4 regions of the Cupriavidus basilensis genome follow, and region 1 is predicted to be linked to each of the others. Evidence: predicted binding sites of a transcription regulator. Region 1 holds the regulator's gene; each other region holds the start of a gene.
What was found. The regulator LexA, encoded in region 1, represses DNA repair genes until DNA is damaged. The targets are predictions, from matches to a motif close to ACTGTATNNNNATACAGT.
Positions count from the first base shown of each region.

Region 2: imuA (translesion DNA synthesis-associated protein ImuA) is a predicted target of LexA. The motif match lies at 3,411-3,428, and genes of this name have one in related genera.
Region 3: imuA (translesion DNA synthesis-associated protein ImuA) is a predicted target of LexA. The motif match lies at 5,268-5,285, and genes of this name have one in related genera.
Region 4: F7R26_RS01940 (ATP-dependent helicase) is a predicted target of LexA. The motif match lies at 1,775-1,792, and genes of this name have one in related genera.

Region 1 covers NZ_CP062803.1:2,481,207-2,489,156, forward strand. Annotated here, with positions in the region: gene F7R26_RS11160 (inorganic phosphate transporter) at 1-99, opposite strand, end outside; gene F7R26_RS11165 (DUF47 domain-containing protein) at 113-739, opposite strand; gene F7R26_RS11170 (replicative DNA helicase) at 951-2,342, opposite strand; gene rplI (50S ribosomal protein L9) at 2,598-3,050, opposite strand; gene rpsR (30S ribosomal protein S18) at 3,082-3,360, opposite strand; gene priB (primosomal replication protein N) at 3,364-3,663, opposite strand; gene rpsF (30S ribosomal protein S6) at 3,738-4,112, opposite strand; gene F7R26_RS11195 (asparaginase) at 4,214-5,212, opposite strand; gene lexA (transcriptional repressor LexA) at 5,441-6,097, shown strand; gene F7R26_RS11205 (hypothetical protein) at 6,206-6,376, shown strand; tRNA gene F7R26_RS11210 (tRNA-His) at 6,482-6,557, shown strand; gene F7R26_RS11215 (hypothetical protein) at 6,845-7,147, shown strand; gene F7R26_RS11220 (hypothetical protein) at 7,135-7,401, shown strand; gene F7R26_RS11225 (hypothetical protein) at 7,422-7,844, shown strand; gene F7R26_RS11230 (SOS response-associated peptidase) at 7,834-7,950, shown strand, end outside.
Region 2 covers NZ_CP062804.1:996,488-1,004,437, forward strand. Annotated here, with positions in the region: partial or broken gene F7R26_RS25360 (class I adenylate-forming enzyme family protein) at 1-271, shown strand, start outside; gene F7R26_RS25365 (phosphodiesterase) at 584-2,353, shown strand; gene F7R26_RS25370 (GNAT family N-acetyltransferase) at 2,852-3,280, shown strand; gene imuA (translesion DNA synthesis-associated protein ImuA) at 3,477-4,385, shown strand; gene F7R26_RS25380 (Y-family DNA polymerase) at 4,318-5,883, shown strand; gene F7R26_RS25385 (error-prone DNA polymerase) at 5,930-7,950, shown strand, end outside.
Region 3 covers NZ_CP062805.1:319,558-327,507, forward strand. Annotated here, with positions in the region: gene F7R26_RS37005 (error-prone DNA polymerase) at 1-3,145, opposite strand, end outside; gene F7R26_RS37010 (Y-family DNA polymerase) at 3,151-4,614, opposite strand; gene imuA (translesion DNA synthesis-associated protein ImuA) at 4,541-5,245, opposite strand; gene F7R26_RS37020 (DUF3800 domain-containing protein) at 5,488-6,267, opposite strand; gene F7R26_RS37025 (hypothetical protein) at 6,371-6,520, opposite strand; gene F7R26_RS37030 (IS3 family transposase) at 7,249-7,950, shown strand, end outside.
Region 4 covers NZ_CP062803.1:438,727-446,676, reverse strand. Annotated here, with positions in the region: gene F7R26_RS01955 (hypothetical protein) at 1-391, opposite strand, end outside; gene F7R26_RS01950 (thioredoxin domain-containing protein) at 548-997, shown strand; gene F7R26_RS01945 (TlpA disulfide reductase family protein) at 1,121-1,675, shown strand; gene F7R26_RS01940 (ATP-dependent helicase) at 1,889-3,997, shown strand; gene cmdF (tyrosine 2,3-aminomutase) at 4,020-5,654, opposite strand; gene F7R26_RS01930 (sigma-54-dependent transcriptional regulator) at 5,769-7,085, opposite strand; gene F7R26_RS01925 (sensor histidine kinase) at 7,094-7,950, opposite strand, start outside.

The sequences.
Region 1 (7,950 bases):
CGAGTTGGCGGCATCGTGAAAGCCGTTCATGAAATCGAACAGCAGGGCGAGAGCCACCAGCAGGCCAATGACCCACAGGCTCATTTGTATTGTTTGCATGCCGATTTGTGCCTCAGGCGTTTTCCAGGACGATGCCTTCGAGAATGTTGGCGACGTCCTCGCACTTGTCGGTAATGGTTTCGAGCTGCTCGTAGATCGCCTTCAGCTTGATCAGGCGCTTGACGTCCGTTTCGTCGCGGAACAGCTTGGACATGGCGGCGCGCATCACGCGATCGGCCTCGGACTCGAGCTGGTCGATCTGCTGCGCCGTCTTCAGGATGGCGCCGGCATTGCTCATGTCCTCTAGCAGGCCGACCGCGATCTTGACCTGGTCGCAACACTGCACGCAGATGGAGGCCAGCTTGCGCGCCTCATCGGTCAGGCTGGTCACGTCGTACAGCGAGATGGTTTCAGCCACGTCTTCCATCAGGTCGAGGATGTCGTCCATGGTGGTGATGAGCTTGTGGATCTCATCGCGGTCCAGCGGCGTGATGAAGGTCTTGTGCAGCAGGTCGATCGTGTCATGCGTGATGCGATCGGCTTTCTTTTCCGTGGCCTGCACGCGGCGAGCGTGGGCCTCCGCATTGGGCAGGTCGTTGACCAGCACTTCCAGCTCGCGGGCGGCGGTCACCGCGCAATCGGCATGCTGGTTGAAGTATTCGAAGAACTTGCCCTCAGTGGGCATGAATCGGCCGAACATGGAATGTTCCTTGTCGAAGCGCGGGGGCGCCGCGGGTAGTTACTGAATCAGGCGGATACGCATTAAACGACAGCCGCCCGAGGGCGGCTGTCATCAAAACGCAATATTTTACAGGTTTGTGCGGCGATGCCGGGGGACTTTGACACGCGGCAGGCACAATCGACTGTGGCCACCGGGCCACGAGGCCCGGCAAGCCGCGCCAGGGCTGGCTTCAGTTGTCGTTGTCGAAGAAGGCGGGGCCACCGCTGAAGTTGTCGAACTTGGTGAACTGCCCCAGGAACGTCAGCCGCACGGTGCCAATTGGGCCGTTACGCTGCTTGCCGATGATGATCTCGGACGTGCCCTTGTCCTGCGAATCGGGGTTGTAGACCTCGTCGCGGTAAATAAACAGGATCACGTCGGCATCCTGCTCGATAGCGCCGGATTCACGCAAGTCGGACATCACCGGGCGCTTGTTCGGGCGCTGTTCCAGGCTTCGGTTCAGCTGGGACAGTGCAATCACCGGGCAGTTGAGTTCCTTGGCCAGGCCCTTGAGCGAGCGCGAGATTTCCGAAATTTCGGTGGCGCGGTTTTCCCCGCCGCCCGAGCCCGACATCAGCTGCAGGTAGTCGATGACGATCAGCCCGAGCTGGCCGCACTGGCGCGCCAGCCGGCGCGAACGCGCGCGCAGCTCCATCGAGCTCAGTGCCGGCGTTTCGTCGATGAACAATTGCGCATCGTTCATGCGCTGGATGGCGTGCGTGAGCCGCGGCCAGTCTTCGTCAAGCAGGCGGCCCGTACGCAGGCGGTGCTGGTCAAGCCGGCCGACCGAGCCCAGCATACGCATGGCCAGCTGCGTGCCCGCCATTTCCATGGAGAACACGGCCACCGGCAGGCCCTGCTCCACCGCCACGTGCTCGCCGATATTCAGCGAGAAAGCGGTCTTACCCATGGAGGGGCGCCCCGCCACGATGATCAGGTCGCCGGCCTGCATGCCACTGGTCATGCGGTCCAGGTCAATAAAACCGGTAGGCACGCCGGTGACGTCGGTGCTCGAGTCACGGTGGTACAGCTCGTCGATGCGCTCGACCACCTGGGTCAGCAATGGCTGGATTTCCTGGAACCCCTTCTGCCCGCGCGAGCCTTCCTCGGCGATGGCGAATACCTTGGATTCCGCCTCGTCGAGCAGTTCCCGCACCTCGCGCCCTTTCGGGGCGAAAGCCGCGGTAGCGATATCGTCGGCCACGGTCACCAGCTTGCGCAGCACCGAGCGCTCGCGCACGATCTCCGCATAGCGGCGGATATTGGCCGCGCTGGGCGTGTTCTGCGCCAGGGAATTCAGATAGGCCAGGCCGCCCACCTCTTCCGCCTTGCCTGCGCCTTGCAGCGACTCGTAGACGGTGATCACGTCAGCCGGCTTGGTAGCAGCGATCAACCGGGAGATGCTCTGGAAGATCATCCGGTGATCGAAGCGATAGAAATCGGCTTCGTTCAGGAAGTCGGCGATACGGTCCCAGGCGGCATTGTCCAGCAGCAGGCCACCCAGCACCGATTGCTCGGCCTCGATGGAATGCGGCGGTACCTTGAGATTGTCTAGTTGGGGGTCTGCGACAGGCGCGTTCATAGGGGGGATTATAACGGTCGACGCCAGCGAGCCGGCGGAGAATTCGCAGCCCGCCGTTGGGGCATCCTGCCGTGTGACGGCGGGACAACCGGCCCCGCCCCGTAGCAATCGGGCGATCAGGCAAGCAAGGGGCGCGGCCAAACAAAAAGGCAGGAGCGCGATGCTCCTGCCTTTTTGTTTGGTCAAGCAAGCGGCGCTGGCATCCGGCGCCCACCAGCCCGAAGGACAAGTGGGCGCCGGCAGCAAGGCCGATGCTTAGGCGTGTTCGCCCAGGACGGAAACCGTCACGTCGACCAGCACGTCGGTGTGCAGCGAGACGCTGACCGGGTGGTCGCCAACAACCTTCAGCGGACCATTCGGCAGGCGCACTTGCGCCTTCTCGACCTTGAAGCCTTGGCCAGCCAGGGCTTCAGCGATGTCGGCATTGGTCACCGAACCGAACAGGCGGCCGTCCACACCCGACTTCTGGGTGATCTGCACGGTCAGGCCATTCAGCTTTTCGCCTTCAGCTTGCGAAGCTGCCAGCTTTTCAGCGGCTGCCTTTTCCAGTTCAGCGCGCTTGACTTCGAACTCGCTGATAGCGGTCTGGGTAGCGCGGCGGGCCTTCTTGTTCGGGATCAGGAAGTTACGGGCGTAGCCGTCCTTCACGCGAACGATGTCACCCAGGTTGCCCAGGTTGATGACTTTTTCAAGCAGAATAATTTGCATCGTGTTTTCTCCTTAACGGACCTAGGGCCGATCAGTTCTTGTGCAGGTCGGTGTAGGGCATCAGCGCGAGGAAACGCGCGCGCTTGATGGCCGTGTCGAGCTGACGCTGATAGTGCGCCTTGGTGCCGGTCAGGCGGGCCGGCGTGATCTTGCCGTTGTCGCCGATGAAATCCTTCAGGGTGTCCAGATCCTTGTAGTCGATCTGTTCCACGCCAGCCACGGTGAAGCGGCAGAAGCGCTTGCGCTTGAACAGCGGGTTTTGCTGTTGGAAGCGCTTCTTGTTCTTGTTGTCACGTTTGACGAATGCCATGATTCAATCCTTTTCGAATGCTTTACATCCAGTGATGTGAAAGACGAGAGCCTTGCTGTTGCGGTGCCTGCGGGCCAGGAATCCTTCGCAGTCGAGCATCGCGCCGAGCGGGGTACGCTCAAGCCGCTGGCCGATCTGACCAATTCCCATGGCGGCGATGGAGAACTCCACCTGCCTGGGCGTTTGCGCCTCGACCGTCTCGCCCGCGTACTGCAAGATGCAGTTGACCACGGGGACCCCGGCCGGGGTGTAACGCAAGGCATCGCGTTCCGCGAGCGTTGCGCAGAGCCTTAACTGGTTCAACGCACTCTCCCGCACCGATGCCCGCACTTGCCGCCGCGGCGATCAACGCCGGCGGCAACCACAACAGTCCGCACTTAGGCGGCCTGGACTTCGCTGGTCTGTTGCGCGGCCTTGCGAGCTTCTTCGCGCTGCACTTCCTTCATCATCGGGGACGGTGCGGTTTCAGCCTTCTTGGTCTGAACGATGAGGTGGCGCAGCACTGCATCGTTGAACTTGAACGCGTGTTCGAGTTCAGCCAGGGTTTCCTTGCCGCATTCGATGTTCAGGCAAACGTAGTGAGCCTTGGCCAGCTTCTGGATCATGTAGGCCATCTGACGGCGACCCCAGTCTTCCACGCGGTGGATCTGGCCTTCCTGGGACGTGACCAGCGTCTTGTAACGCTCGATCATGGCCGGGACTTGTTCGCTCTGGTCCGGATGGACGATAAATACGATTTCGTAATGACGCATTGACGCTCCTTTTGGATAAGCTGCCCGAGCGCCATGTCCGGTGCAGCAAGGTTGAATAGCCTTAAAGTATAGCGTGCTTTTGCTATCGGGAGCAAGCCGCCTCAGTTTTCGGTGAATAGTGCCTGCAGCGCCGCCGGATCCTTTGCCAATCCAGGCTCCGCAGCCAGCGCCAGCGCCAGCAGTACGCGCGCCTTATAGGGATTGAGGTCGCCGGCCGAAACAAAAACGCCCGACGCCGGCCGGGGAGGCGCAGGAATCGCCACATGCCCCGCTCCTGTGCGCGAACTGCGCACCACTGCCACGCCCGCGCCAGCAGCATCGGTTAGCGCCTCCACCAGCGACTGGTGGACGGACCCGTTGCCAGCGGCCGCCACGACCAGGCCTGCCACGCCCGCCCGCGCCAAGGCATCCACCACGATCCGGCCCGGCTCCGCATAGCTAGCCACGATCTCGACCTGCGGCCATGCGCAAGGGACCGGCCAGGCCTTGACCGGCAAGCGGCTGGGGATACGCACAAAGCGCACGAGGTTGTCCTGAACAAAGCCAATCGGCCCAGATACCGGCGACACAAACGCATTCACCGCCGATGTGTGCGCCTTCATCACATCGCGCCCTGCGTGGATCTCCTGATTCATCACCAGCAGCACGCCCTTGGCCGTCGCGCCAGCATCCGCTGCTACGCGCACCGCATCCAGCAGGTTCAACGGGCCATCCGCCGACAACGAGGTCGACGGCCGCATCGCAGCCGTCAGCACGACTGGCACCGTACCCACGCAAGCCAGGTGCAGCAGCATGGCCGTTTCTTCCAGGGTATCGGTGCCGTGCGTAATGACAATGCCCGACACATCGGGCTGCGCGGACCAGTACGCCACACGCTCCACCAGCGTGGACCAGAGCGCGAACGACATGTCCTTGCTATCTACCTGCGCAACCTGCTCGGCCTCGATCCGAGCTACCGCGCCCAGCGCCGGCACCGCGTCGAGCAGCGCTGTCACCGGCACCGTCGCCGCCTGGTACTTCGCGCTGCTAGCTGGGTTGGAGGAAGAACCGGCAATGGTGCCGCCAGTAGCGAGCACGACGACGCGAGGCAGGAGAGACATGGCGGGAAAGTGGTCGGGAACCAGAAAAGTTGAACAGCAAGCAGCGCAACACGCTTCAGGTGCCGCGGATTGTAATCCCTCTGCCCGCACATCACGGCACGCGCCAAGATTCGTGGAACGCACCTGTCAATGCGCAAACTCCCAAAAATTCCGCTTGCACTTCACTCGATACTGTATAAAATCACAGCATACTGTTTAAACATACAGTGCTTCCAAACATCGGCGACCATGGCGACCCTGACACCGCGACAGCAGCAGATTTTCGACTTGATCCGCAGCAGCCTCCAGCACACGGGCTTCCCGCCCACGCGCGCTGAGATCGCCGCCAAGTTCGGCTTCTCCTCACCCAATGCAGCCGAGGAACACTTACGTGCCCTGGCCCGCAAAGGCGTGATCGAGCTCACCCCCGGCGCCTCCCGCGGCATCCGCCTCAAGGTCTCCCGCAGCGACTCGGAGCTACCCGACCAGTTTTCCCTGCCTATGGCCGGCGTCATGCAACTAACCCTGCCACTGGTCGGGCGCGTTGCAGCCGGCAGCCCGATCCTCGCCGCCGAACACATCGATCGCCAATACCAGGTCGACGCCTCGGTGTTCGACGTGCAACCCGATTACCTCCTGCGGGTGCGTGGCCTCAGCATGCGCGACGCCGGCATCCTCGATGGCGACCTGCTCGCCGTCAAGCGCGCCAGCGAAGCCGCCAACGGCAAGATCGTTGTCGCCCGCCTGGGCGACGACGTCACCGTCAAACGCCTCAACCGCCGCGGCGACACCATCGAGCTGATTGCCGAGAACCCCGACTTCCCCAGCATCATCGTGCAAGCCGGCCGCGAAGAGTTCTCACTGGAGGGCATCGCCGTCGGCCTCATCCGCCCCGGCGCCTTCTGACGAGTGCGGCTGAGGCGGGCTAACCCCGTACAAGCCGACACCCGATTGTGCCAACGCACCCGCATAGCGGGTACCGCTAACTGTTGTTGCAAGTCACCAGGTGTAGCCATGCTGCCAGCCAACCGCCTTTCCGCCCGCCGCCCCGTCAAGCCCGTGCCCTTCCGCCAGTCCAAAGGCGTACGCATCTACCAGGGCGCGCAACGACGCACCATGGTTGGCAGCATGGCCGCTATCTGCCGAATGCTCGAGCTGGAGGAATCCTCCAAGCTGGCGGGTTAAGCAGGTGGCACTGAAAAAAATTTGTGCAGAGTACTAGCCATCCGGCTTTTGGCATTGTATGATCTTGTTCTTCGTCGTTCGGCACCAAGCAGAACGACATCGACGGTGGCTGTAGCTCAGTTGGTAGAGTCCAGGATTGTGATTCCTGTCGTCGTGGGTTCGAGTCCCATCAGCCACCCCAGAATATATAAGGTTAGCGAGGTTTGCAGTTGCTAACTTAGCCAGAATTTTGGAAGAACATCTTCCAATTTTTGGAACTTGAAAAGCCCACCCCTTCGGTGGGCTTTTTGCTTTGGCTCGACGCATCGCACATCAACACTGTATATCCATACAGTTAACTCAACTATCCGCGCTTGGCTTAGGACGACTCCTATACTGGACATCCATACAGTATCTAGTGAGAGAGACATGTTCGCCTGCGCCCCCGATACCGTCTATCTATATAGTCAGTCCCACGGGGCTGCGCGTTTGGCCATCCGCCGCCCCCGCCTCACCATCGACGATCCGCTGCTCACGGCCGACACCTGGAACCCGGAGGTAGAGGCCGCCGCTCAGGCCGCCGGCGCCACGCTGCACCTGATGGGTGTCGATACAGCGGCCATCCAGGCGCTGCCGTGGACCATCGACCGCCTGGCGTTCGAACACGACGGTGCGCGACTGAGCTTCTGCCTCGCCTATGGCGCTGACATCCTCGGCCCGAACACCATCCGACTACGCACCCGCGGCGAACGCCACTACGCCACCCGGCAGGAGATGGCATGTTCCCAGTGACCTACCAGGCGGCATCGATCTTCCTGGAAACCCAGTTCCTGCCCGGCGACACGGCCGAGCTGCGCCTGGACTGCGAAGGCGTCACGGTGTCAGCCAGCGCCGTGACCGTGCACGGCATCGAGACGCGCCACATCGAGAAGATGGTGTGGACGGCCGATTACCTCTCCTTCGAGCAGGACGGCCAGCACCATCGGATCAAGGTGGCCCGGCCGGCGGTGAAGACGCCGCTGCGCGCGCGGTTCCCGCGCCGCTGACTAGCAGCAGCCGCCTCGCCATGCCACCCAACACCCCAGAGAATTGGGTACGCGCGCTACGCCACGCCGTTCGCGGCGGCACGCCGGATGCCTATGGCGACCCCTTCAGCATGCAGCTGTACGTCCTGGACCCTCACGGCCAGCCAGTCCACACGCTGGACGGCAACGCGCATCATGAATTTCTGAGGGGCTGGTTCAAACGCTTCGTGCTGCGCACTGACCTTCCCGAGCAGGATGCCCGCGTCTGGACATGTTTCTGCCCATGGCCGGACAAGATGAACGACAAGCCAGTTTTTCTTACCCACCTGTCCGGGGGCGGCATCGACAAGATCTTCACCTCGGCGACGTGGCAAGATGCGCAGGACAAGCACCGGCGCGTCTCGGAGAAGGCGCGGCGGGTGCTGCCACTAACGCCCCTGCCAGGAGATGAGGATGTGCACTAACTATGCCCCGGTGCAGCGCCAGCTGCTGCGCGACGTCTTCGGCGTCGAGCCACCGCCCATCGACTATCCGCCTGAAACCTGGCCGGACTATGCCGCGCCGATAGTT
Region 2 (7,950 bases), on a different replicon from region 1:
GATCCTGCTGCAGCATCCGCAGGTGCTGGATTGCGCGGTAGTTGGCGTGCCCTCGCAGCGATGGGGCGAAACGCCGGTGGCCTTTGTGGTTCGGCGCGATGGTGCCACGGTGTCTGGTGATGCCCTGATGGCCTGGACCAACGAGCAGGTTGGCAAGACGCAGCGGCTTGCCGTGCTGGAACTGGTGGATGTGCTGCCGCGCAGTGCGATCGGGAAGGTGCTCAAGCGGGAACTGCGGGACGGGTTCCGCCCCGGACGGCCGCTGGACTGAGGCGAAGGGCGGGGCGCACGACTGGCTGGCGCGCCCCTGTCGCCAGCGATCGCGCTATTTTTGCCGTGCGCCCGGCCCTTGCTTTCTTGCCTTCCCAGCCTGCGGCCATAACGGCGCGCTCACGGAGAGATTCGCCGGCGGGTGCCCTGATCGGCACCGGGAATACTCGGGTTCATGATTCTTTTGTGACAGAGCCTAAAGGTCACGCAGATACCAGCGTTAAAGCCTGGGAGATCCGGTACATGCTTGCGTCCTGACGGCGGCATTCGCCTGGATAGACGTTCCTGGTTGTAGAGAGTCCTTGCCGTGACCATGTCCATTGCAAAATGCATAGAGCAGGAACAGCTAAGCGCGGTGTTCCAGCCCATCGGGTACCTTGCCTCGGGAGAGATCCTGGGCTATGAGGCATTGATTCGAGGTCCTGCTGGGACGGCTCTGGAAAGTCCCCAGGCGCTCTTCGAGCAGGCACGGCGTGAGGGCTGCATGGTTCGACTCGAGCGGTCCGCCGCTCGGGTCTGCATCAGTGCCTTTGCGAAAACGGGCCTGCCAGGAAAACTGTTTCTCAATTTCAGTGCGCAAGCCATCCGCGAGATTGTCAGCAGCAAACGCGATGTCCGCCAGTTCTTGGGCGCGGTGCAATTTTCCGTTGAACGGATCGTCATCGAACTTACCGAGCAAACTAGCCCGGAGCCTCTGGCGTCCCTCGTATCCTCCATTCGCGTGCTTAGAGATGGCGGGGCTCAGTTCGCGCTGGATGACTATGGCCAGGGCAACGCCAACCTCAGTCTCTGGATTGCCTTGCAGCCAGACTATGTCAAAGTTGACCGCGCCATCGTTGACGGTGTTGCCAATTCCGCGTTCCGCCTTGCGGCGCTGCGGTGTTTGCAGGTGCTCGCCAATGCCGGCAACGCCACACTGATAGCAGAAGGCCTTGAGACAGTGGAGGACCTGACCGTCTGCCGTGACATCGGCATAGCCTGCGCGCAGGGGTTCGTTCTTGGCAAGCCGCATGCCACGCCGAGCGCATCACTCGAGGAGCAAGCGCTGGCAGCCATTGCTGCCGTCTCGATCGCGGTGTTTCCAGAAGCCGTCAAGCTTGCGCCTCGCACCTTTTCGGCAAGCAGGTTCTTGACTAATGCGCCAAGTGTCCTGCCGGCAACCTGCAACAACGATGTCCTGGATATCCTGACAGCGCGCCCAATGCTGCATGCTGTTGCCGTTGTCAAGGATGGCCGGCCCGTCGGTCTGATAAATCGGCGGACCTTTGTCGACGCGTACGCGCTTCCTTATCACCGGGAACTCTTCGGCAAGAAGAGCTGCATGGAGTTTGCTAACGCGTCCCCGGTGCTGGTGGAGACAGGCGCGACCGTGGAACAGTTGGCTCAATTAATGACTAGTGAAGACCAACGCTATCTGTCCGATGGACTGGTGATTGTCGAGCAAGGCCGGTATGTGGGTCTGGCGACGGGGGAAGATCTGGTGCGCGCTGTCACGGAAGTGCGCATTGAGGCGGCCAGATATGCCAACCCGCTGACCTTCCTGCCGGGCAATATGCCAATCGATGCGCATATCAAACGGCTGGTCGAAAGCGGCGCCCCCTTTCATGCATGCTATTGCGACCTCAACAGCTTCAAGCCGTTCAATGACCAGTACGGTTACTGGCTAGGGGATGAAATGCTGAAGCTGGCGGCGGGAGTCTTGAGCGAGGCTTGCGACCAGTGCAAGGATTTCCTTGGACACGTGGGCGGCGATGATTTTCTGATTCTGTTCCAGAGCGAAGACTGGGAATCGCGCATCCGCACAGCGATGAAGCGATTCAACGCAAGCGCGGTGCAACTCTATGAGCCGAGCGATATCGAGGCTGGTGGCATCCAGAGCGAAGACCGCCATGGAGACTTGCGCTTCTACGCTTTCGTGACAATTGCGGTGGGTGTGGTCCCTGTGGGGCCAGGTTCCGATATCGATTCCAATGCCATCGCGACGCTGGCAGCGGCGGCGAAGCGTGAAGCGAAGAGGTCCGGCGACAGCTTCTACGTTTGCGGGCCCGAACTGTTGCAGGTAACCAAGACCGGGCTCATCTGAACCTGCGCATCCGGCCAGCGCGATCTGGCTGCGGTTGTCACGGTCGTCGTTAGCTGCGGTGCGGCGTACAAGGCGCTTTATGACCGTGTGCGCCGTATGCGCGACCCACGAAGTTCCCGCGGTCCCGCAAACATTGTCTTCGGCAATGTCTTAATGCTGCAATACAGGGGCCTTATCATTTGCCGGTATCAAGTCGCAGCTAAAGAACTCTGAAAAGCACTTTCGCGTATGGACCATTGGGGTGGGCCATGCGCCGATTTGATTGCACGTCTTACCATGGCTTCTTTTCAAGGCGGCCCGGATGCCAGAAGAGTGTTCGGCTTCAGGTGCCATGTTCGGTGGACGTGTTGTTGCGGGGTTGTCGGAGCCATCCTGAGGGGTGGCTCTTTTGTTTTGCTTGCTGGCTCGAACCACGTGGGCCGGCATCGGCCAATAGACGCATGCCGCAGCGCTAGCTGTCCTCCACTCCTCATCTTCCTTGGATCTACAGGTAGTAACATGCGGCCCCGTCAAGCAACCACGACCGATTTGTCCGATGTGGCGGCGCTACTTCAGTCTTGCTCACTACCTGCCGGGGGCATCGATCGTCAATCGGTGCAATTTCACGTCAGCAGAGACAAGCAGGGACTCCTTGGGTGCGCAGGCTTCGAGGCATTCGGTGGCAACGTTGCCCTGGTCAGAGGCCTCGCCGTGGCAAAGCGCGCCAGGCGCGCGGGGTTGGCCGGGCTGCTGCTTTCGGCCATGGTTTCCGACGTTCGGCTACGCGGCATCGACTCCCTGGTCGTCGGCACGGATACCTCGGCGGGCTACTTCTCGCGGCTTGGGTTCGCACCGGTCGAACTTGCTGCTTTACCGCCGGAGTTACGGGAGTCTCCGGAATTTTCCGCCGCAAGTCTCAATACGCAGTTTCTGAAGGTGGAGCTCTAGCAGGCTGTAGAAGATCGATGCCGCGCAAACGGCGAAGCTCTCCCTGTGCGGGGGGCGGTTAACCGCGGTCAACCATTGTCATTCTCCAAGCTGCAAGCCTCACCGCTTCACCCTTGCGTGCATCCGTGGTACTGTATAAACATACAGTATTCGGAAGTTTCCTATCAGTCCCCTCGGACTGAGCCGCACGCATCACATGACCGCCGAACTCTTTTCCCTATCGCCCGATACATCGGGCGATTCGCCTTTGGCGCAGCCGCCCGTGGCCGACCGGCAGGGGGCGCTGGACGCACTGGAGCAACGCTATCCCGGCCTGTGGCGGGCGGGGCAGCTTGGCCATCTGGGCCGGGCGGGCAGCGTGCCGGCCTTGCCGACCGGCCATGACGCGCTCTCGGCCGAGTTGCCCGGCGGTGGCTGGCCGGTGGGCGCGCTCACGGAGCTGCTGCTGGCCGACCCCGGCGTGGGCGAGTTGCGGCTGCTGCGCCCGGCCTTGCTGGCGCTGGCCGCGGCGCAGCGCCGGGTGGCGCTGATCGGGCCGCCGCACCTGCCCAATGCAACGTGCCTGGCCGAATGGGGGTTGCCGGCTCGCCAGTTGTACTGGGTGCGCCCGCCCGCTGGCGCGGGCCGGGCCGCGGCGCAGGCGGATGTGCTGTGGGCGGCGGAGCAGGTGCTGCGCAGCCAGGCCTTTGGCGGGGTGATGGTGTGGCTGCCCACGGCGCGTCCCGAGGCGCTGCGGCGCTTGCAGGTGCTGGCGCAGGCAGGAGACGCCGTGGTGTGGGCGTGCCGGCCGGCCAGCGTGCTGCGCGAGTCGTCGCCGGCGGTGCTGCGGCTGCTGTTGTCGCCGGCGCCGGGCAATGCCGTGTCGGTCACGTTCCACAAGCGGCGCGGCCCGGTGCGCGATACGCCGCTGGTGCTGCCGCTGGGCGAGATGATGGCGGTCCCCGCCATGGCCACGCCGCCTGCGGCGGCGCAGGCCCCGTCGATGCCGGTCCCCCTGAATGCCCCGGTTTCCCAAGCCGTTGCGGGAGAGCAAGCCCATGTCGTACTGGATCGCGGTGCATCTGCCGCGCCTGTCGCTGGACGCGCTGCAGCCGAACTGGCCTGAGCCCGCCGCGCCCCGCGCCTGCGCTGGCCTGCTGCACCACAGCGTGCCGGTGGCGGTGATGGAGCGCGAGCGGGTGGTGCTGGCCAACGGCCCGGCGGTGGCGCTGGGGGTGCAGGCGGGGATGCGGCGCGGCGGCGTGCAGGCGTTGTCGGCGCAGGTGGTGCAACTGCAGCGCGAGCCGGCGGCCGAGGCGCAGGTGATGACGGCGCTGGCGCTGGCGTTGCTGCATTTCACGCCGCATGTCACGGTGCATCCCGATGCCGGGGTGGCTACCGTGATGATCGATGCCGGGGCCAGCCTGCGGTTGTTTGGCGGCCATCTGGCGTTGTGCCGGGCGGTGTATGCGCGGGTGCGGCGGCTGGGGGTGTTCCCGCAGCTGGGCTGCGGGCCGACGGCCTTCGGGGCGGCGTGGCTGGCGGCGCAGCCGCTGCGGCGCGATCGCCGGGGCGGGCTGGTGCGTCCGGCGCGGCGCGCGGTGGGGCCGCAGCGCATGGCGCGGCTGCTGGACCGGCTGCCGGTGGGCATGTTGCAGGGGCTGGCGGACGATGGCTGGCTCGATGGCATCGGCTGCCGGACCGTGGGCGAGGTGCGGGGCCTGCCGCGTGCCGGCCTGCGGCGCCGGCTGGGGCCGGACCTGCTGGCGCGGCTGGACCAGGCCTATGGCGAGGTGCCGGTGCGCTTTACGTGGTTCAGCGCGCCCGCCACCTTCTCGCAGCGCATGGAACTGCCAGGCCGGACCGAATCCGTGCAGGGCGTGATGGCGGGCGCGCAGCGTTTGCTGCTGGCGCTGGCCGGCTGGCTGGCCGTGCAGCAGGCGGGCGTGACGCATCTTGTGCTGCGGCTGGAGCATGAGCGCTACCGGCTGGGTGCCCAGACGCAGGCAACGCCGGTGACGATCAGCCTGGCGCAGCCCAGCCGCGATCCGGCGCATTTGTCCAAGCTGTTGCAGGAGCGGCTGGACAAGGTGCAGTTCCGCGTGCCGGCGGTGAGCCTGCTGCTGGTGGTGGAGTCGGTCCAGGCCTGCGTGCCGCAGAGCGATGCGCTGTTTCCCGAGCCGGGCGGCACGCCGGCGGAACTGGGCCGCGTGCTCGATACGCTGATGGCGCGCCTGGGCCGGGAGAACGTGCTGCAACCGCAGCCGCTGGCCGACCACCGGCCCGAGCGCGCCAACCGCTGGTGCCCTGTGGATGAGATGCCTGCGCGCGCGCCGCGCGAGCCGCAGCGTGCCCCGGCGGGCATGCCGGAGCGTCCGCTGTGGCTGATGGCGCAACCCGTGGCGCTGACTGTGCAGCGCCATCGGCCTTGTCACGGCGGGCCATTGACGTTGCTCTCGCGGCCGGAGCGCATCGAATCCGGCTGGTGGGACGGCGCGCTGGCCACGCGCGATTACTTCGTTGCGCAACGGGCGGATGGGCTGCGCTGCTGGGTCTATCGCCAGCGCCCCGGGCGTGAGGAAAGCGGCGAGTACCGCTGGTTCCTGCACGGCTTGTTTGCCTGAGTCTTTGCCCGAGTGTTTGCCCGAGTTTTTTGCCTGAATCCTTGCCATGTCGAGCCAGCCAGCCAACCCTTCATTCTCCGCTTTGCCGCCGGCGCTTTCCGCGCTGCTGCCGGCGTTGCCCGACTATGTGGAGCTGCATTGCATCTCCAATTTCACCTTCCTGGACGGGGCGTCGCATCCGGTCGAGCTGATCGAGCGCGCGTTTGCGCTCGGCTACCGCGGCCTGGCGCTGACCGACGAATGCTCGGTGGCGGGCACGGCCCGCGCGCACCATGCGCTCAAGGACCTGCGCGAACGCACCCGCGATGCGGCCGAGCGCAGCGCGGCGCGGTTGGCCGCCGGGCTGCGGGAGGATGAGGACGAGGCAGCGGAGGAGCCGGAGGAGGGCGACGACGAAGACGGCGAGCATCAAGGGCATGGCGAATGCCCCGCCGCGCCGGACGCCACGGCCACCGGGAGCGCCGATGACGCCTTGCAGGCCCGCCTGCGCCGGCATGACCGCCTGCTTGCCCTGGCCCGTGCCGCGCAGGATTTCCGCCTGCTGATCGGCAGCCGCTTTACGCTCACCGACCACGCGGGCCGGCCCGTGCTGCGGCTGGTGCTGCTGGCGCAAAATCGCGAAGGCTTCGGCAACCTGAGCGAGTTGATCACGCTGGGCCGCACGCGCGTGCAAAAGGGCGCCTACGCGCTGCATCCCGACGACATCGCCGCGCCGCAGCCGGGCCAGGCCCACCTGCGCGGCATGCCCGATTGCCTGGCGCTGCTGCTGCCTTCGTATTGCCCGGACCCCGCCGAGCTGCTGGGGCAAGCCCAATGGATGCGGCAGGCGTTTGGCGAGCGCGGCTGGATCGCGCTCGAACAATTGCAGGGCCATGCCGATGCCATGCACCGGCTGCGGCTGGAGGAGGCCGCCGCGCTGAGCGGCGTGCCCCTGGTGGCATCCGGCGCGGTGACCATGCATGTGCGCTCGCGCAAGCCGCTGTCGGACGTGCTGAGCGCGATTCGCGTGGGCCAGCCGCTGGCCGAATGCGGCATGGCGCTGGCGCCCAACGCCGAGCAGCACCTGCGCATGCGCCAGCGCTTGTCGCGCCTGTACCCGCGCGAGGCGCTGGCGCAGACGCTGCGGGTTGCCGCCATGTGCGACTTCTCGCTGGCGTCGCTGCGCTACGAGTACCCGGAGGAGCTGGTGCCCCCGGGCGAGACGCCATTCAGCTACCTGCGCCGCGAGACCATGAAAGGCGTGCTGCGGCGCTTCCCCAAAGGGCTCAAGCCCAAGTGGCGCAAGCAGCTGAAGGAGGAGCTCGCGCTGATCCGCGAGAAGCGGTACGAGCCGTTCTTCCTCACCGTGCACGACATCGTGCGCTTTGCCCGCAGCCGCGGCATCCTGTGCCAGGGGCGCGGCTCGGCAGCCAATTCGCTGGTCTGCTATTGCCTGTTCATCACCGAGGTCGATCCCAAGGATGCCAACCTGCTGTTCGGCCGTTTTCTCTCGCGCGAGCGCGACGAGCCGCCGGACATCGACGTGGACTTCGAGCATCAGCGGCGCGAAGAAGTCATCCAGTACATCTACGAGAAATACGGCCGCCACCGCGCCGCGCTGGCGGCGTCGCTGATCACCTATCGCTCGCGCAGCGCGCTGCGCGACGTGGGCCGGGCGCTGGGCATCGATGCCAGCGTGATCGAGCAGGTGGTCAAGGGGCAGGCATGGTGGGATGGCGGCAAGACCTTCCTGGAGCGCATTTCGCAGTACGGGCTGGACCCGGACGCGCCGGCGGTGCGGCAGTGGGCCAGCCTGACCACGCAACTGCGCGGCTTTCCGCGCCATTTGTCGCAGCACGTGGGCGGCTTTGTGATTGCGCGGCACAAGCTGTCGCGGCTGGTGCCGATAGAGAACGCGGCCATGGAAAACCGCAGCGTGATCCAGTGGGACAAGGACGACCTGGAATCGCTGGGCCTCTTGAAGGTGGACGTGCTGGCGCTTGGCATGCTCTCGGCCATCCGCCGCGCGCTGGCGATGATCCCCACGCGCTCGGGCGCGCCGTACCGGATGGAAGACGTGCCCAAGGA
Region 3 (7,950 bases), on a different replicon from region 1:
AGAAATTCCTGCTCGCGGTGTCCAGGGATCCAAGCATGGGCGACAAGTCGACAAAGCGTTGCGCGATCAGGTGCCGCACCTCGCCTTCGCATTGCCACTGGCCATAGACACCGAGTAGGGAGGCCGTCAATACCTCGCGTCGGTACTTCTCCATCACGGACGGCCAGACGATGACGCTGACGGTACCGGTCTCGTCCTCCAATGACAAGAAGACCACGCCATTCGCCGTGCTCGGCCGCTGCCGTACGGTCACGATTCCGCAGCCACGGGCAATCTGCCGCGTCGCGTAGGTGGCAAGCACGTCGGCGGGCACAAAGCGCAATGCAGCAAGCTTGTGGCGGAGCAGGGCAAGCGGGTGGCGGTTCAGCGTGAGGCCGAGCGAGCGATAGTCGCTGACGATCTCCTCGCCTTCCGTTGGCTGTGAGAGTTCGGGCATTGGCTCGTCCAGATCCGCGGGCCGCAGCAGATCCTTGTCAGGTACCGCTGCAGCCGCCTGCCACATCGCCTGGCGTCGACTACCCGTAAGGCCAATCAACGCATTGCCAGCGGCCAGTACATTGACATCGTGCCGGTCTAGCGACGCTCTGCGAGCAAGAACCTTGACGGAGGCGAAGGGCCGGAGTGCGCGTGCCGTTTCGATGCGTTCGGCCGCTTCGCGGCGCATGCCCCTCAGCTGCGAGAGGCCCAGGCGTACAGCCAGCACCGAGCCTTCATGACTTTCCAGGCTGGCGTCCCAGCCACTCACTGTCACATCAACAGGAAGAACCGTGACGCCATGGCGCTTGGCGTCCTGCACCAGCTGGGATGGCGTGTAGAAGCCCATCGGCTGGCTATTCAGCATGGCGCAGAGGAAGGCGTCAGGCTCGTGGCACTTGAGCCACGCACTCGCGTAGACGAGAAGTGCGAAGCTTGCTGCATGGCTTTCCGGAAAGCCGTACTCGCCGAAGCCCTGGATCTGCCGGAAGATGCTCTCCGCGAACTCCAGATCGTAGCCGCGCTCGAGCATGCCCGTCACGATGCGTTCGTGGTATCGCTCCAACCCACCTTTTCGCTTCCAGGCGGCCATGGCGCGACGCAGTTGATCCGCTTCCCCAGCTGAGAAGCCTGCCGCCAGCATGGCTACCTGCATCACCTGTTCCTGAAAGATCGGTACACCCAGCGTGCGGGACAGGGCTTGCTCCATCTCCGGGCTCGGATAGCTGACCGGCTCCAAGCCCTGCCGGCGACGCAGGTAGGGATGCACCATGCCACCCTGAACCGGGCCCGGCCGAACGATCGCCACTTCGATGACGAGGTCATAGAAGGTGCGCGGCTTCAAGCGGGGCAGCATCGACATCTGGGCGCGCGACTCAATCTGGAACACGCCCACCGTATCCGCCCGCGAAATCATCTCGTAGGTCTTCGGATCTTCCGCTGGAATGTCCTGCAGCTCAAAGGCTTCTCCGCGTTGTTGCGTCACCAGATCCAGGGCTCGCCGGATCGCAGACAGCATGCCGAGCGCGAGGACATCAACCTTGAGCAACCCCAAGGCGTCAAGGTCGTCCTTGTCCCACTGGATCACGCTGCGATCGGCCATGGCCGCGTTCTCGATTGGCACCAGCCTGGAAAGCTTGCCACGCGCGAGCACAAAACCTCCTGTGTGCTGGGAGAGATGCCGCGGGAAGCCAAGCAGCGACACGGCCATGTGTGCCCAGCGTTGGGACAATGCCGCTTCCGTATCCACGCCGCTTTCGCCAAAACGCTTAAGGAGATCCGCTTTGCTGTCGAACCAATGGTGAGATTTCGCGACCAGGTCGACGATCGCGGGATCCACACCTAATGCCTTGCCTGTGTCGCGCAGCGCGCTGCGAGGCCGGTAGGTGGTCACCGCGGCAGCCAGTGCCGCGCGGTCCCTCCCGTACTTGCGATACAGGTACTGGATCACCTCCTCGCGGCGCTGATGCTCGAAGTCGACGTCGATATCGGGCGGCTCGGCGCGCTCTTTTGAAATGAACCGCTCGAACAGCAGGTTGCCGCGTGCCGGGTCAACTTCGGTAATGCCGAGACAGTAGCAGACGGCGGAATTGGCTGCGGACCCGCGACCCTGGCAGAGAATGCCGTTGGAGCGGGCGAACCGCACGATGTCGTAGACCGTCAGGAAATAGGGTTCATACGACATGTCGCGGATCAGTGCGAATTCATGTTCGAGTTGCTGCTGGACGGCAAGGGGGATGCCGTCCGGATAGCGACGGTGCGCGCCGACATAGGCTTCGCCCCGCAGATAGTCGGACGGCGTGACGCCATCCGGCACCACTTCTTCGGGATACTCGTAACGGAGCTCGTCCAGCGAAAATTGACACAGGTTTGCAATGTGGACCGACTCCGTCAGGTAGCGGTGCGGGTAAATGTTGGCGAGTCGCAAGCGGGAGCGCAGGTGCTGCTCGGCGTTAGGCAGGAGGTCATACCCACATTCGGGAACCGGGCGATGCACACGGATGGCAGTCAGCACGTCATGCATCGGCTTGCGCGAGCGTACGTGCATGGTGACGTTGCCAGTGGCGACGATGCGCAGGTGATGTCGCGCCGCGGCCGCTTCGACCGTGCCGCGGTGGATATCGTCCATCGGCTTGTAGAGCAGGCTCAATCCCATCCACGCCCTGCCAGCAAAAGTCGCGCTCACCCATGCCGATTGCGCCTCCAGCTTCTCGGCCGCCACGCCATAGTCCGGCGTGAACACGATCAAGCAATCTGGCAGCCCCTTCAGATGCTCGGACGGCGCTTCGGGCGCGGCCAAGTCGCGTGGGGTCAGCACATAGGAACCCTTGGCGGCGCGCATGCGCGCGAGCGTGATCAGTTCGCACAAGTTGCCATAACCTTCGCGGTTACGGGCAAGCGCAAGGAATGAGAGCGCGGGAGAGCCGTCGGCGTTCTGCAGCCGGAACCAGGCGCCAATTACAAGGCGAAGGCCGGCATTCCTGGCCTCTGTGTGGGCACGAACGATGCCCGCTAGCGAGCACTCGTCCGTGATGGCGAGCGCGTGGTAGCCCAACTGAGCGGCGCGCTCAGCGAGCTCTTCCGGCCGTGAGGCGCCGGCGAGGAAGGAGAAGTTGGAGCGGCAGTGCAGTTCCGCGTAGGCGGGCAGACCTGCCTTGGCGTTGATGTCCATGGTTTTCAGCCGAAGAGGCCATGCAGATACCACCGAGCCTCATCGCCTTCTCGGCTGCCCATGCGTTCCTGAAAGATCCAGTAGCAGGTGTGGTCCTTCGCCTCCGCAACGAAATAGTCGCGTGTCACCAGCTGGCCGCCCCACCAGCCCGACTCGATGCGCTCAGGCGGTGAGACGATACGCAGTGGCGATCCGTAGAAGGGACGGTGGTCGCGTTCAATCAGCGGCACCGGCTTGCCGAGCAGCCAAACAGGACGTGGCAGGCCTGCGGGCAACGTTGCGCTGGGCGGCTTGTCAGTGGCAGACTGCCAGCTGTTGGCGACTTCCGGGCGGTAGTCTGCACGCAAGCACGGTTGGCGGACATTGTCAGCGCCGAGGCGTGCCACCAGCAACTCAAGCAGGCGTGCATGGTCCGCCGGCGTGCCGCCCGGTTCTGGAAACAATGAATCGCTGGGGGGTGCCACCGGCTCGGTCTCGATGGCAGACACCGCGACGGCAATCATCGGCGCCTCGACAGTCAGCCGCGTCAGACGCTCTTTGAGCAGGCGAACCAAATGCTCTTCATGCCAGTTGGGCTCGGCCAGCGCAATCTCAATCTTCGTTGGTGCGATGGCAGCGGGGCCGCGCTCGTGGCGCAGTTCGACCGCAAACCGCTTGATGGCCAGGTGCCGGGCGGTTAGCCAGCCGACCATCTGTACCAGCAAGCCGCGAGTGTAGGCAAGGGCGGACTCAGCGTTGTCCATCCTATCCGGAAGATCCACCGCGGCGTCAAACGATGGGGGAGCTTCGACCCATTCGAAGACTTCAGGTGCTTCCCCATGGGCGCGATCCAACGCCTCAAGGATGGCGGCGCCGCATCGGCGCTGCAGGCCTGCGCGCGGCAGCCGGCGCAGGTCTCCTAGCGTCCGACAGCCGAGTCCGTCCAGCCACTCATCAAACGGCCGCGCCGCCGGCAGGATCGCAACGGGGATGCCGACCAGCGCTCGCACCAATGTGGGCATACTTAATGCCGTTCCGCCACCAGAGCGCGCAAGTAGCCAAGCGCCTTCGGCGGTTGGTGCGCATCCCGCGACAGGACTGAACCCCATTGCCCTGACGGCCGCCAGCATCCGTTGCCGCAGCTTGCGGACGCCGCCGAATAGTCGCAGCGTGGTGCTGATGTCGACAAGCACCGCCGCCTCCTCGGACGCAGCGACATTGGGCGAGAACTGCAGCATCGCCATCATGACACGCTCGAGCGCCGCCAGTTCTGCGCAACCATCGCGGTCAAAGAGAATGGTCTGCGGTGCGATCGTCTGTACGCCACCGCGGCGCATTGCCGGCTTCACGCCGGCCGCAATGGCCAGCGGCGACGCCATATGCACGCGCTCCCTGTCCAGGACAGCAACCGCTAGCTCAGTGGACCAGTTCGGTCGGAATACTTCGAGGGGCAGGGACGACAGGCGCAGGCAGATCCACAGGCGCAGCATGGCGATACAACAGAATGGGGGAGGGCTGCAGCGCTATGTGGAGCGGCGATTCCTGCTGCGGGCCTCGACGCTTAACGAACTGCACACGAATTCCGTCCGATGCGGGCTCCAATGTCAGGCGCAGCGGCGCCGGCGAGGCATCGCGTGCACAGGCCGTCGGACGAACCACGAAGAAAAGGACATCGGAGGCTTGGGCGGCAAGATGCAGACGCCGAAGCGCATCGTTACGCAGGTGCGACTGCCAAAAGACGAGCGCTCCGCAGGTCCCGGCGCGCAAGATCTGCTCCGCGGCCCACAGGGCGTCAGCGGTGTGCCGGGTTTCGATCCAGAGAGTCTGCGCGGACGGGACGCCCCAGTTGGCGAGCGCCAACGCTTGAGGCGCGTGCGGCGGTGCCAGAAGCGCGACAGGGCGGTTCGAGCGCGCGACGAGAGCAGGGCGTAGCAAGCGCAACTCGCCGATACCCGGCTGGCGCTGCAGCAACTCCGTCAGGCAACCGATCGGCCAGCCGCCGCCCGGAAGCTCCTTGTCGAGCGACGGATACCCGGTTGGAACGGTGCGTGCGTTGCCCCGAGCAAGCTGCGAGGCAAGCCAAAGTGACGGATGAATGGATTCTGGGGCGACGGTTAGCATGGCGAGCTCCTGCCCCCAGTGTACTGTATATTTATACAGTATTCACCTGCATTATCCGTCACATGAGCGGTTCCATCGCGCGATCGCTGCCACCAGCGGCCAACCAGCCCTGTTGCGAAAATCGCATCAGGGCTCGTATAATTTGGGTGTTGCAGGCAAGCGCGGAGCTTGTAGAGGTCGTCGAAAGACGGCAGCCCGTTTTGGGTGGGATCCTCGAATCCGGGGCCTGCAACCGTCTTTTCTCAGTCGTCGCGCACCGCGGCGATCACACGCCGACGCTCCCCATCTTCTGCGTCGCCGCACCAAAACTTCAAGCCGTAGCCGTCCACCTGTCCATTGCGCCGATACAGGTTGCGTGCGAGCATGCGCAGGTATCGGTCTTCCGTCTCCCCATACTGATTTCTGTGGACTGCGTAGAACGCGCTCGTCGCCACGGCGTCGGCGACCTGCAGGCCTGCCAACTGGTCGTGATTCACTGCGCGCACGCCATCAAGGTCGAGGCTGTCCCAATGGATGCGGCAGTCTTCCCGGCCCTGCAGTCGCACAAGGTAATGATGGAGGTCGGCATAGGACATCGCCGATCGGTTCGAGAAAATCAGTTCGGCCTTACCATCACCCTCACCAGGGCGCGCGGTATCCCTGCACAGCCAGCTCACGCGTTCCAGCAAAAGGCGGATCGTGTAGCGGTATAAGGAAAACGCCTCCTGCTGAAAAACCTCCGGGTCGGCGATTGAGGGCTTGTGGACCAGCACATGCACGTGCCGCAGTGGCGCCTCCCCAATCATGCGCGCCAGAGGCACCCGGTGCTCATGCCGCAGGTTGCGAAAATGCAGGGGCGATTTAGCAGGCTTCCTCAGTAGCTCCCTAGCGTTCTTGACGAGTTGCACCATTGCTAGGTCGTTCACAGTGCGAACTACCGTGGCGGACTGGACGAACCACCTCGAACTACCTTGCTCGTTGGGAAGGAACACAAATCCTTCGTCGCCCGACTCGTCGATATAGACGCGAAAGCTGGAGGTCATGCGTGATGCGTTGGTTATATGAGGGTGCCATTATGAGGCACACCAAAGGGCCGGGCTTCAAAATGATCTCGCTATGGACGCTACTTGGCCGGACGGACGTGCCCTATCCGTTGTCGGAAATGGCGGCAGGCGTCTGTAGTGGGCGCCCCGTCACGCCGATCACGATCTGCAACGCGCTGCTGGCGATCAGGGCGAACCGACACTTGTCGATGTCGAAGTCCTTGGTGTCCACGCTGAACAAGGGGTCGGCCATCGGCCTTGTGTGGGCTCATAAATCTGGAAGAATGCGTGGCAGGAGTTTTACTGGCTTGCCCTTCTGGGACTTCTCGAGGGGCGACCAATCTTCTGTTCCTGGGCTGCCACTTCTTATGGCAGAAACGTTCCCCTTCGGACCAGAAAGTCTTTGCAACGGTAGTTGAACGATTGAGCAGTTCCTCCAGCCGCAGCCCTTCCACCACGGTGGTATGGTCTTCGCTGCAGCAGCTCATGGCACAACCTCGCACGGCCTTGCCCTCGATGCAGCCACTCCTCCAGGCGAGTGCCTGGTCGGAGGTCGCGGCGACCGGCGTCGAAGTCGGCGCGCCAGGCTCGTGCGTTTAGAGTGACAGCCAGCGGCTAGAGGCCTTTTGTCGCGGCCTCACGATGAACTTGCGGCCGGCGCTGTCACAATCGCTAACTAATTTGATAGCTTACTTCACGACCTCGAAGCTACGAGCCTCTCTCTGATATAAATGCTAATAATTTCAGTAAGTTAGAAGAAGCGCTTCTATTTGCTGGTCATTTGATAGCGCGTACCGCAGGCCTCCATTTATGGAAAGAAGCCAGGAAGAGGTCCACGCTGCGCTGTTATGTGCGTGCTGTGCCCGGTCGCACTGAATGATTTAACATAAATCTTTTTATGCGAACTACTGGTGTAGCGGCAAAGTTGTAATGTCCGGTTCGGGGGTGCGGATGAATTCTTGGACTACTTGGAGGTAGTTCATGTATTCGTACGAGGATCGCATCAGGGCGGTCAAGCTGTATTTAAAGTATGGAGGAAAGACGGCAACGGTCGTTCGTGAGCTGGGCTATCCGTCGGGTAAGAACCTGAAGCGGTGGGTCAACCTTTACCAGGCACTGGGGGACCTGCCCGAGCACCGCCGTCCAAGGCATCGATACACGCTGGAGCAAAAAAGCGTGGCGGTGGATCACTACTTCGGTCATGGCTGCTCTCTAGTTGGTACCCGCAGAGCCCTCGGGTATCCCAGCACCGAAATGCTGGCCCGCTGGATTGAGGAGCTGCGCCCTGGCTCGCGTCGCATGGTCACGAGCACAAACACCAGTGCGCCGTTTGCGTCCGAGCAGAGACGTCAGGCAGTCACTGACCTTTGCGCCCGCCGGGGCTCAGCGGAGGAAGTAGCGAAAAAGGTTGGAGTAAGCCGACCGATGCTGTACAAGTGGAAAGATCAACTGCTCGGAGACGAGGCATATCGATCTATGCGCAAACGTAAATTGGCCTCGCCTGAAGACGAGCATGCAGCGTTGCTGGAAAGAATCGCGCAGCTCGAACAGCAGGTACGCCAGCTGCAACTTGAGCGCGACATCCTGGCGCAGGCGGGCGATCTAATAAAAAAAGACCAAGGCATCAACTCCCTGACCCTGACAAACAGGGAGAAGACACAGGTGGTTGATGCCTTGAAAGCT
Region 4 (7,950 bases), 2.0 Mb from region 1:
TCACCGTCACCTTGCGGGTCTTGACCGCTTCGGCGGGATGCGGCCCGAGGTTGCCGAGCAAGCCCTTTTGCATGGAATCCAGCGCCGCCTGCCGCAACCCGGCGTCATCGGCGGGCAAGGTCACCACGCCCACGGCGAACAAGGTCTCGTCGACCCGGGCCGCGTCCATCGTCATGGGCAGCTTGCGCCCGGCAATCGCCACCTCGCGCGCGGCGCCGGATGGCTTGCCGGGATAGAGCGCCGCGTAGGCGCCTTCGTTGGACTGGATGGTGCGCCAGTCATAGCGGGGCGAACAGGCGATCAGCCCGGCGCCGAGCGCGCCCAGGACGATGGCTTTGGCAAGCAGGGACTGCGGCAGGCGGAAAAACCGTGGAAACCAGGCGTGGGGCATCAGCGCGACGAATGCGGAAATAAGCCGCTATTATCGTAGAACCCGCGTGCCAGCGCTCATCCACATTGCCCGTCAATGCAAACCCAGCCATCGATCCAGCCAATGCAGCCATCCCCCCGGGGTGTCTTTGGCACCGCACGCCGTACCGGCGCGGCGATGCTCGGCGCCATGCTGGTCGCGGCGAGCACGAGCGCCCTGGCCGCTGCGGCCCACCTGCCCCCTGTCAACGATCTCGCCGCCCAGGCTTCTGCTGCAGCCAGCCGGGGCGAGCCCCTGGTGGTACTGGTGACACTGCCCGGCTGCGTGTACTGCGAAACAGTGCGCCGCAACTATCTCGGCCCGCAAGCCGCGGCGGGCGAAATCGAGGCGCGCGAGCTCGACATGACCGCCGACACGCCGCTGCGCAACGCCGACGGCAGCATGACCACCGCACGGGAATGGGCGCGCAGCCGCAATGTGGCGGTAGCGCCTACGGTGCTGTTCCTCGACGCGCGCGGCCGCTCCCTGGCCACGCCGCTGCGCGGCATGCAGCCCGATTTCTATGGCGCCTACCTTGAACAGGCGCTGGACCAGGCCCGCTCGGCCTTGGCCAGCAAGGCGCATTGAAGCGCATGATGAAGCACGCGGCTGCGGCCAATCGTCGCATCCGCGGCAGCTCGATGCATGCAGCCGGCAGCGCCACGGCAGCGGCAGTAGAATAGTGGCTTGTCTGACCTGTCGGCGAGCATCATGACGACCTCCGCTTCCTCCACCGCACCCACCCCGGCAAGCACCGCCACGCGCAAGCTGTGGCCTGTGATCGCCGCCGTGCTGCTGGTTGCCGTGCTGGGCTGGTTTGGCTATCGCGCCATCGCGCCCGCCAATGCGGCGCCGCCCGCCACGTTCACGCTGCTGTCCGGCGAAAAAATCAGCACCGCCGATCTCAAGGGCAAGGTCTACCTGGTCAACTTCTGGGCCACCAGCTGCGTCACCTGCGTCAAGGAAATGCCGGACATGGTCCGCACCTATGACAAGTTCAAGGACAAGGGCCTGGAGTTCGTCGCCGTGGCAATGAGCTATGACCCGCCCATGTACGTGATGAACTATGCGCAAACGCGCAAGCTGCCGTTCAAGGTGGCGATGGATTCCGACGGCGCGGCCGCCAAGGCATTCGGCGAAGTGCAGCTGACCCCGACCACCTTCGTGATCGACAAGGACGGCCATATCCTCAAGCGCTATGTGGGCGAGCCCGAGTGGGACGCACTGCACAAGCTGCTCGATGGCGCGCTCGCCAAGGCGGCCTGAGCCACTGCCTGGCCCACCGCCTCCGCCCGCAAAGGTGCCTTCCATGGCACCTTTTTTATTGCCGGGCGCCGTCGCGCAATGCCCGGCTTGCGCAGCCCGGCTGTATGGATATACAGTTGCCAGCAGCATTCCCCGCCCATGCTGGCCAGCGCACTTGCGCCCGGCATCCCCTAAGGCCCCCGCTCCGTGTTACTCGATCCCGATTCCAGCGCCGTGCTTTGCGACGCACCCGCCGCCAAGCAGCCCGATACTGTGGATGCCGCCGCCCCCGACACGCCGGCCTACCTGTCCACCCTGAACCCGGAACAGCGCGCGGCCGTGACGCACGAGCCCGCCGCGCCGCTGCTGATCATCGCCGGTGCCGGCTCGGGCAAGACCAACACGCTGGCGCACCGCGTTGCCCATCTGGTGCTGGGCGGCGCAGACCCGCGCCGCATCCTGCTGCTGACGTTCTCGCGCCGCGCGGCGTCGGAGATGGGGCGGCGGGTCGAGCGCATCGTCGACCAGGCGCTGGGCATGCAAGCCTGCGGGGCGGGGCGCGCGGCACTCACATGGTCCGGCACCTTCCACGCCATCGGCGCGCGCCTGCTGCGCGAGTACGCGGAAACGCTTGGCCTGTCGCCCAGCTTCACCATCTGCGACCGCGGCGACGCCGCCGACCTGATGAACGTGGTGCGGCACGACCTGGGCCTGTCGGCCCAGGCTTCGCGGTTCCCGCGCAAGGAAACCTGCCTGTCGATCTACTCGCGCGTGGTCAACACCCAGGCGCCGCTTGAAGACGTGCTCAAGCAATGGTTCCCGCGCTATGCCATGTGGACGGATGCGCTGCGCGGACTATTTGCCGGCTATGTGCAAGCCAAGCAAAAGCAGCAGGTGCTCGACTACGACGACCTGCTGCTCTACTGGGCGCAGGCACTGGCCGAGCCCGCGCTGGCGCAGGACATGGGCGCGCGCTTCGATCACGTGCTGGTGGACGAATACCAGGACACCAATGCGCTGCAGGCTGCCATCCTGCTCGCGCTCAAGCCCGACGGGCGCGGCCTGACGGTGGTGGGCGACGATGCCCAGTCGATCTACGCCTTCCGTGGCGCCACGGTGCGCAATATCCTCGATTTCCCCGCGCAGTTCACGCCGGCCGCGGACATGGTCACGCTGTCGCAGAACTACCGCTCCACCCAGCCCATCCTGGCCGCCGCCAACGCGGTGATCGGGCTGGCGGCCGAGCGCTATACCAAGGACCTGTGGTCGGAGCGCGGCTCGGCCGAGAAGCCGGAGATCGTGGTGGTCAACGACGAGGCGGACCAGGCCCGCTATGTGGTCGAGCAGATCCTCTCTCGGCGCGAGGCCGGGCTGGCGCTGCTGTCGCAGGCGGTGCTGTTCCGCGCCGCCGACCACAGCGCGCAGCTGGAGATCGAGCTGGTCCGGCGCAATATCCCGTTCGTGAAGTTCGGCGGCTTGAAGTTCCTGGAATCCACGCACGTGAAGGATGTGCTGGCGGTGGTGCGCTGGCTGGAAAATCCGCGCGACCGCATGGCAGGCTTCCGCAGCCTGCAGCTATTGCCGGGCGTGGGGCCCAAGACTGCCGCTCGCGTGCTCGATGCGGTGGAAATTGCCACCGAGCCGCTATTTGCCCTGGAGTCCTTTGAGGCGCCGCCGGCCGCCGCCGAGGCCTGGCCCGACCTGCTGGCGCTGGCGCGCAGCCTGATGGCCCCGGCCGCGCCGTGGCCCTCCGCCTTCGAGCAGGTGGTGGCGTGGTACCAGCCGCACCTTGAGCGCCTGCACGACGACGCGCCCGCGCGCGCCGCCGACCTGCAGCAACTGGAGCGTATCGCCGCCACCTACGCGTCGCGCGAGCGCTTCCTGACGGAACTCACGCTCGACCCGCCGGACGCATCGAGCGACGAATCCGGCGTGCCGCTGCGCGACGAGGATTACCTGATCCTGTCCACCATCCACTCGGCCAAGGGCCAGGAATGGAAGGCCGTCTATGTGCTCAATGCCGTCGATGGCTGCATGCCTTCGGACCTGGCCACCGGCACCACCGAGGAAATCGAGGAAGAGCGCCGGCTGCTATACGTCGCCATGACCCGCGCCCGCGACCACCTCGACATCGTGGTGCCGCAGCGGTTCTATGTGCACCAGCAGACCGCTTATGGCGACCGCCATGTCTACGCCTCGCGCACGCGCTTTCTGCCTAACCGCGTGATGCCGCTGTTCCACAGCCGGTCCTGGCCGCCGCCCCCGCCGGTAGCGGACGCGCCGGCCAAGGCGCCGCTGCCCAGGCTCGACCTGGCCGGGCGCATGCGCGATATGTGGAAATGAGGCTGCGCGGCCAAGGCGCGTGTCAGTTGACCGCCGCGCCAGCCGCGCGCACCACCTCCACCAGCGCGCCGGCGCGCAGTTGCGCGGCAATGGCTTCGATGTCGTCGGTCATGTAGCGATCCATCGCCAGGAATGGCACGCGTTCGCGCACAAAGGCGAAGACCGCGCGGCCCGCCGGCGACAGGCTTTGCACCGCGCCGGCCAGCTCGGCGGCCTGGCAGGCTGCGAGCAGTTCCACGGCAAGGATGTACTGGTTGTTGTCGATGATGCGGCGTGCATTGCGCGCGCCGATCAGGCCCATGCTCACCACGTCCTGGTTGTCGCCGTTGGACGGCACGCTCTGGATGCTGGCCGGGCTGCAGATGGTGCGGTTCTCGGCGATCAGCGCCGTGGCCGGATACTGTGCGCCGGCAAACCCGCAGCTCAGGCCCTCGTTGGCGGCCGCCAGGAAAGCCGGCAAGCCGTTATTCAGGTGCGGGCTGAGCAGGCGGTTGAGGCGGCGCTCCGACACTACGCCAAGCTGCGTGGCCGCGATGGCCAGGAAGTCCATGGCGAACGCGACTTGCTGGCCGTGGAAATTGCCGCCGTGGAACAGCTCGCCGTCGTCAAAGAACAGCGGATTGTCGTTGGACGAATTCAGTTCGCGCTCGACCACGGTGGCGCAGTGGCCCAGCGTGTCGCGCACCGCGCCCAGCACCTGCGGAATGCAGCGCAGCGTGTAGGCCTTCTGGATAAACACGCCGGTGCCGGTGTTTTTCTCGTCGCCGGCGCGGGTCTTCATTTCCCCCGCCAGCTGGCCATGCCCCGAGAGGCGCGTGGAACCCGCCAGCAGCGCGCGCAGGTTGGCCGCCGATTGCACCTGGCCCGGATGCGGCTTGGCAATGTCGTGGCCGTGGGTCATGAAGGCGTCGGCCGAGGCGTTGAGCCCTTCCAGCGCCAGCGCCGCGATGATCTCGGCCTGCGTCACCTGGGCGCGCATGGTTTCCAGCAGCAGGCACGCCATGCCGGTCATGGCCGAGGTGCCGTTGATCAGGGCCAGCCCTTCCTTGTGGGACAGCTTGATCGGCTCGATGCCATGCTCGCGCAATACCTGCGCGGTGGGCGCGGTGGTGCCGTCGGCCAGCAGCACCTTGCCTTCGCCGATCAGTGTGATGGCAATATGCGACAGCGGCGCGAGGTCGCCGCTGGCGCCGAGCGAGCCCACCTGCGGCACGGCGGGCGTGATGCCCGCCTCGACATAACGCAGCAATTGCTCGATCACCAGCGGGCGTACCGCCGAATAGCCCCGCGCCAGCGCATTGGCGCGCGCAACCATCATCGCGCGCACCTCTTCGCGCCCGAACAGCGGGCCCACACCAGCGCAGTGGCTGCGCAACAGGTTTTCCTGCAGGGCGCCGGCATGCTCGATATCCACCCAGTTATGCACCAGCTCGCCAAAGCCGGTGGACACGCCGTAGATGGGGATATTGGACGAGGCTAGTTCCTCGAAACGCGCACGCGCATCCGCCACATGAGCACGCGTAGCCTGGTCGAGGCTGGCCGGGCGACGGCCTTGCGCCACCTGCGCCAGCGCGGCGGCGGTGAGTTGCCGGCCATCGACCTCGACGGCCGTGCCGCCCAGGCGGCTGGATGCGTGCTGGCTGGATACCTCGTTCATTGCGTGTTCCGGGTGAGCTGTTCGGGCCCGCGAGTGTATCAAGAGATGTTGACACGAAGCGCGCAGCGGCCGGTTCGCCCGGAAACGCAGGAAACGCAGAAAACGCCGGAAGCGCTACAGCCCGTAGCGCTTGATCTTGTCGTACAGCGTGGCCTTGCCCACCTGCAGCAGATCCGCCGCCTGGCTGACCGCGCCGCCGGTACGCGCCAGCGTATCGGCGATGACGGCTCGCTCGTAGTGCTCCATGCGCTCCTTGAGCGGCGTAGAGTCGTCAAGCGCATCGGCGCGCGTGCCGCCCTCGGGCACGCCCAGCACCAGGCGGTCGGCGGCGTTGCGCAGCTCGCGCACGTTGCCGGGCCACGCGCGCTGCATCAGCGCCTGGCGCTGCAGCTCGGAGAGGATGGGCACAGGGCGCTGGTAGCGCACCGCCGCCACCAGCATGAAATGCTCGAACAGCGCAACGATGTCCTCGCGCCGCTCACGCAGCGGGGGCAACGGGATGGTGACCACGTTGAGCCGGTAATACAAATCCTCGCGGAACGTGCCTTGCGCCACCAGCGTCTCCATATCGCCCTTGGCCGCGGCCACGATGCGCACGTCGATGGCAATGGATGCATTGGAGCCGAGCCGCTCCAGCGTGCCCTCCTGCAGCACGCGCAGCAGCTTGACCTGCAGCGCCAGCGGCATGCTCTCGATCTCGTCGAGGAACAGCGTGCCGCCCGAGGCGTGCTCGAGCTTGCCCACGCGGCGCTTGCCGGCGCCGGTAAACGCGCCGGCCTCGTGGCCGAACATCTCGCTCTCGAAGATGGCCTCGGGCACCGCGCCGCAGTTCAGCGCGACGAAGGGCGCCTGGTGGCGCGGCGACAAAGCATGCAGGCTGCGCGCCACCAACTCCTTGCCGGTGCCGGTCTCGCCGTTGATCATCACGGGGACATCCGTGGCGGCCACGTTGGCCACCAGCGTGCGCACCTGCTCGATGGCCGGCGAGCGCCCGATGATGCGCGTGCCCGCGGCCGGGCCGGCCAGCTCGCGCCGCAACGCGCGGTTCTCCAGCTCCAGCGCGCGCCGCTCCAGCGCACGGCGCACGGTTTCGGTCAGGCGGTCGGCGCCAAAGGGCTTCTCGATAAAGTCGTAGGCGCCTTCGCGCATGGCCTGTACCGCCATGGTGATATCGCCGTGGCCGGTGACCAGGATCACCGGCACGCCCGGCGCCGCATTGCGGCAGTGCTGCAGCAGGTCCAGCCCGCTGGCGCCGGTGAGGCGCACGTCCGTCACCAGCACGCCGGGGAACTCCGGCGACAGGTGCGGCATGGCGGCCTCGGCCGAGGGCAGCGCCAGCACGGAGAAGCCAGCCAGCTCCAGGCTCTGCGCGGTGGCCTGGCGTACCAGGGGTTCGTCTTCGACGAACAGGACACGCAATCCGTCTTGCATGGCAATGCTCACTCAGTATGGGTGGGAGAGATGGAAGTGGCGGCGTCGCGGGGCGCGGCGCCTTCGGGCGCGGGCGCGCGCCGCAGCATCACCACGAATTCCGCGCCGCCGCCGGGCCGGTCGGCCGCGCTCAGCTGCCCGCCGAACTCGCGCACGATGGACGACGAAATGGCCAGTCCCAGGCCAAGTCCCTGGCCGATCTCCTTGGTGGTGAAGAAGGGTTCGAACAGTCGTGGCAAGGCATCGGTCGCGATGCCGGTGCCATTGTCGCGCACCGCGATGCTGACCGTGCCGCCATGCTCGCTCACCGCCACTTCCACGCAAGGCGCGTGCGGCGCCGCGGTTGCCAGCGCATCGAGCGCATTGCCGATCAGGTTGAGCAGCACCTGCTCGAGCTTGAGCTCGTCGGCCCACACCGCCGGCCCGGGCGGCTGGGACAAGCCCTCCACCTTCAGCGCGACATGGGCCAGGCGCGGGGCCATCAGCGCCAGCACGTGGTCCAGCGCGGCGCGCACATGCACCGCGTGCCGGCGCTGGCGCGCCTTGCCGGCGAACAGCTTGAGCTGCCCGGTGATCTTGCCCATGCGCGTGGTGAGGTCGGCGATGGCAACGAGGTTGCCCGCGGCCGCATCGAGCTGCCCGCGCTCGAGCAGCACGCGGGTGTTGTCGGAAAAGGTGCGCAGGGCCGCCAGCGGCTGGTTCAGTTCATGCGTGATCCCGGCTGCCATCTGGCCCAGCGCCGCCAGCTTGCTGGCCTGCACCAGTTCATCCTGCGCCGCGCGCAGCTCGCTCTCGGCGCGGGTACGCTCGGCCACCTCGGCTTCCAGCTGCTCGTTGATGGCCATCAGGTCGGCGGTGCGCGCCT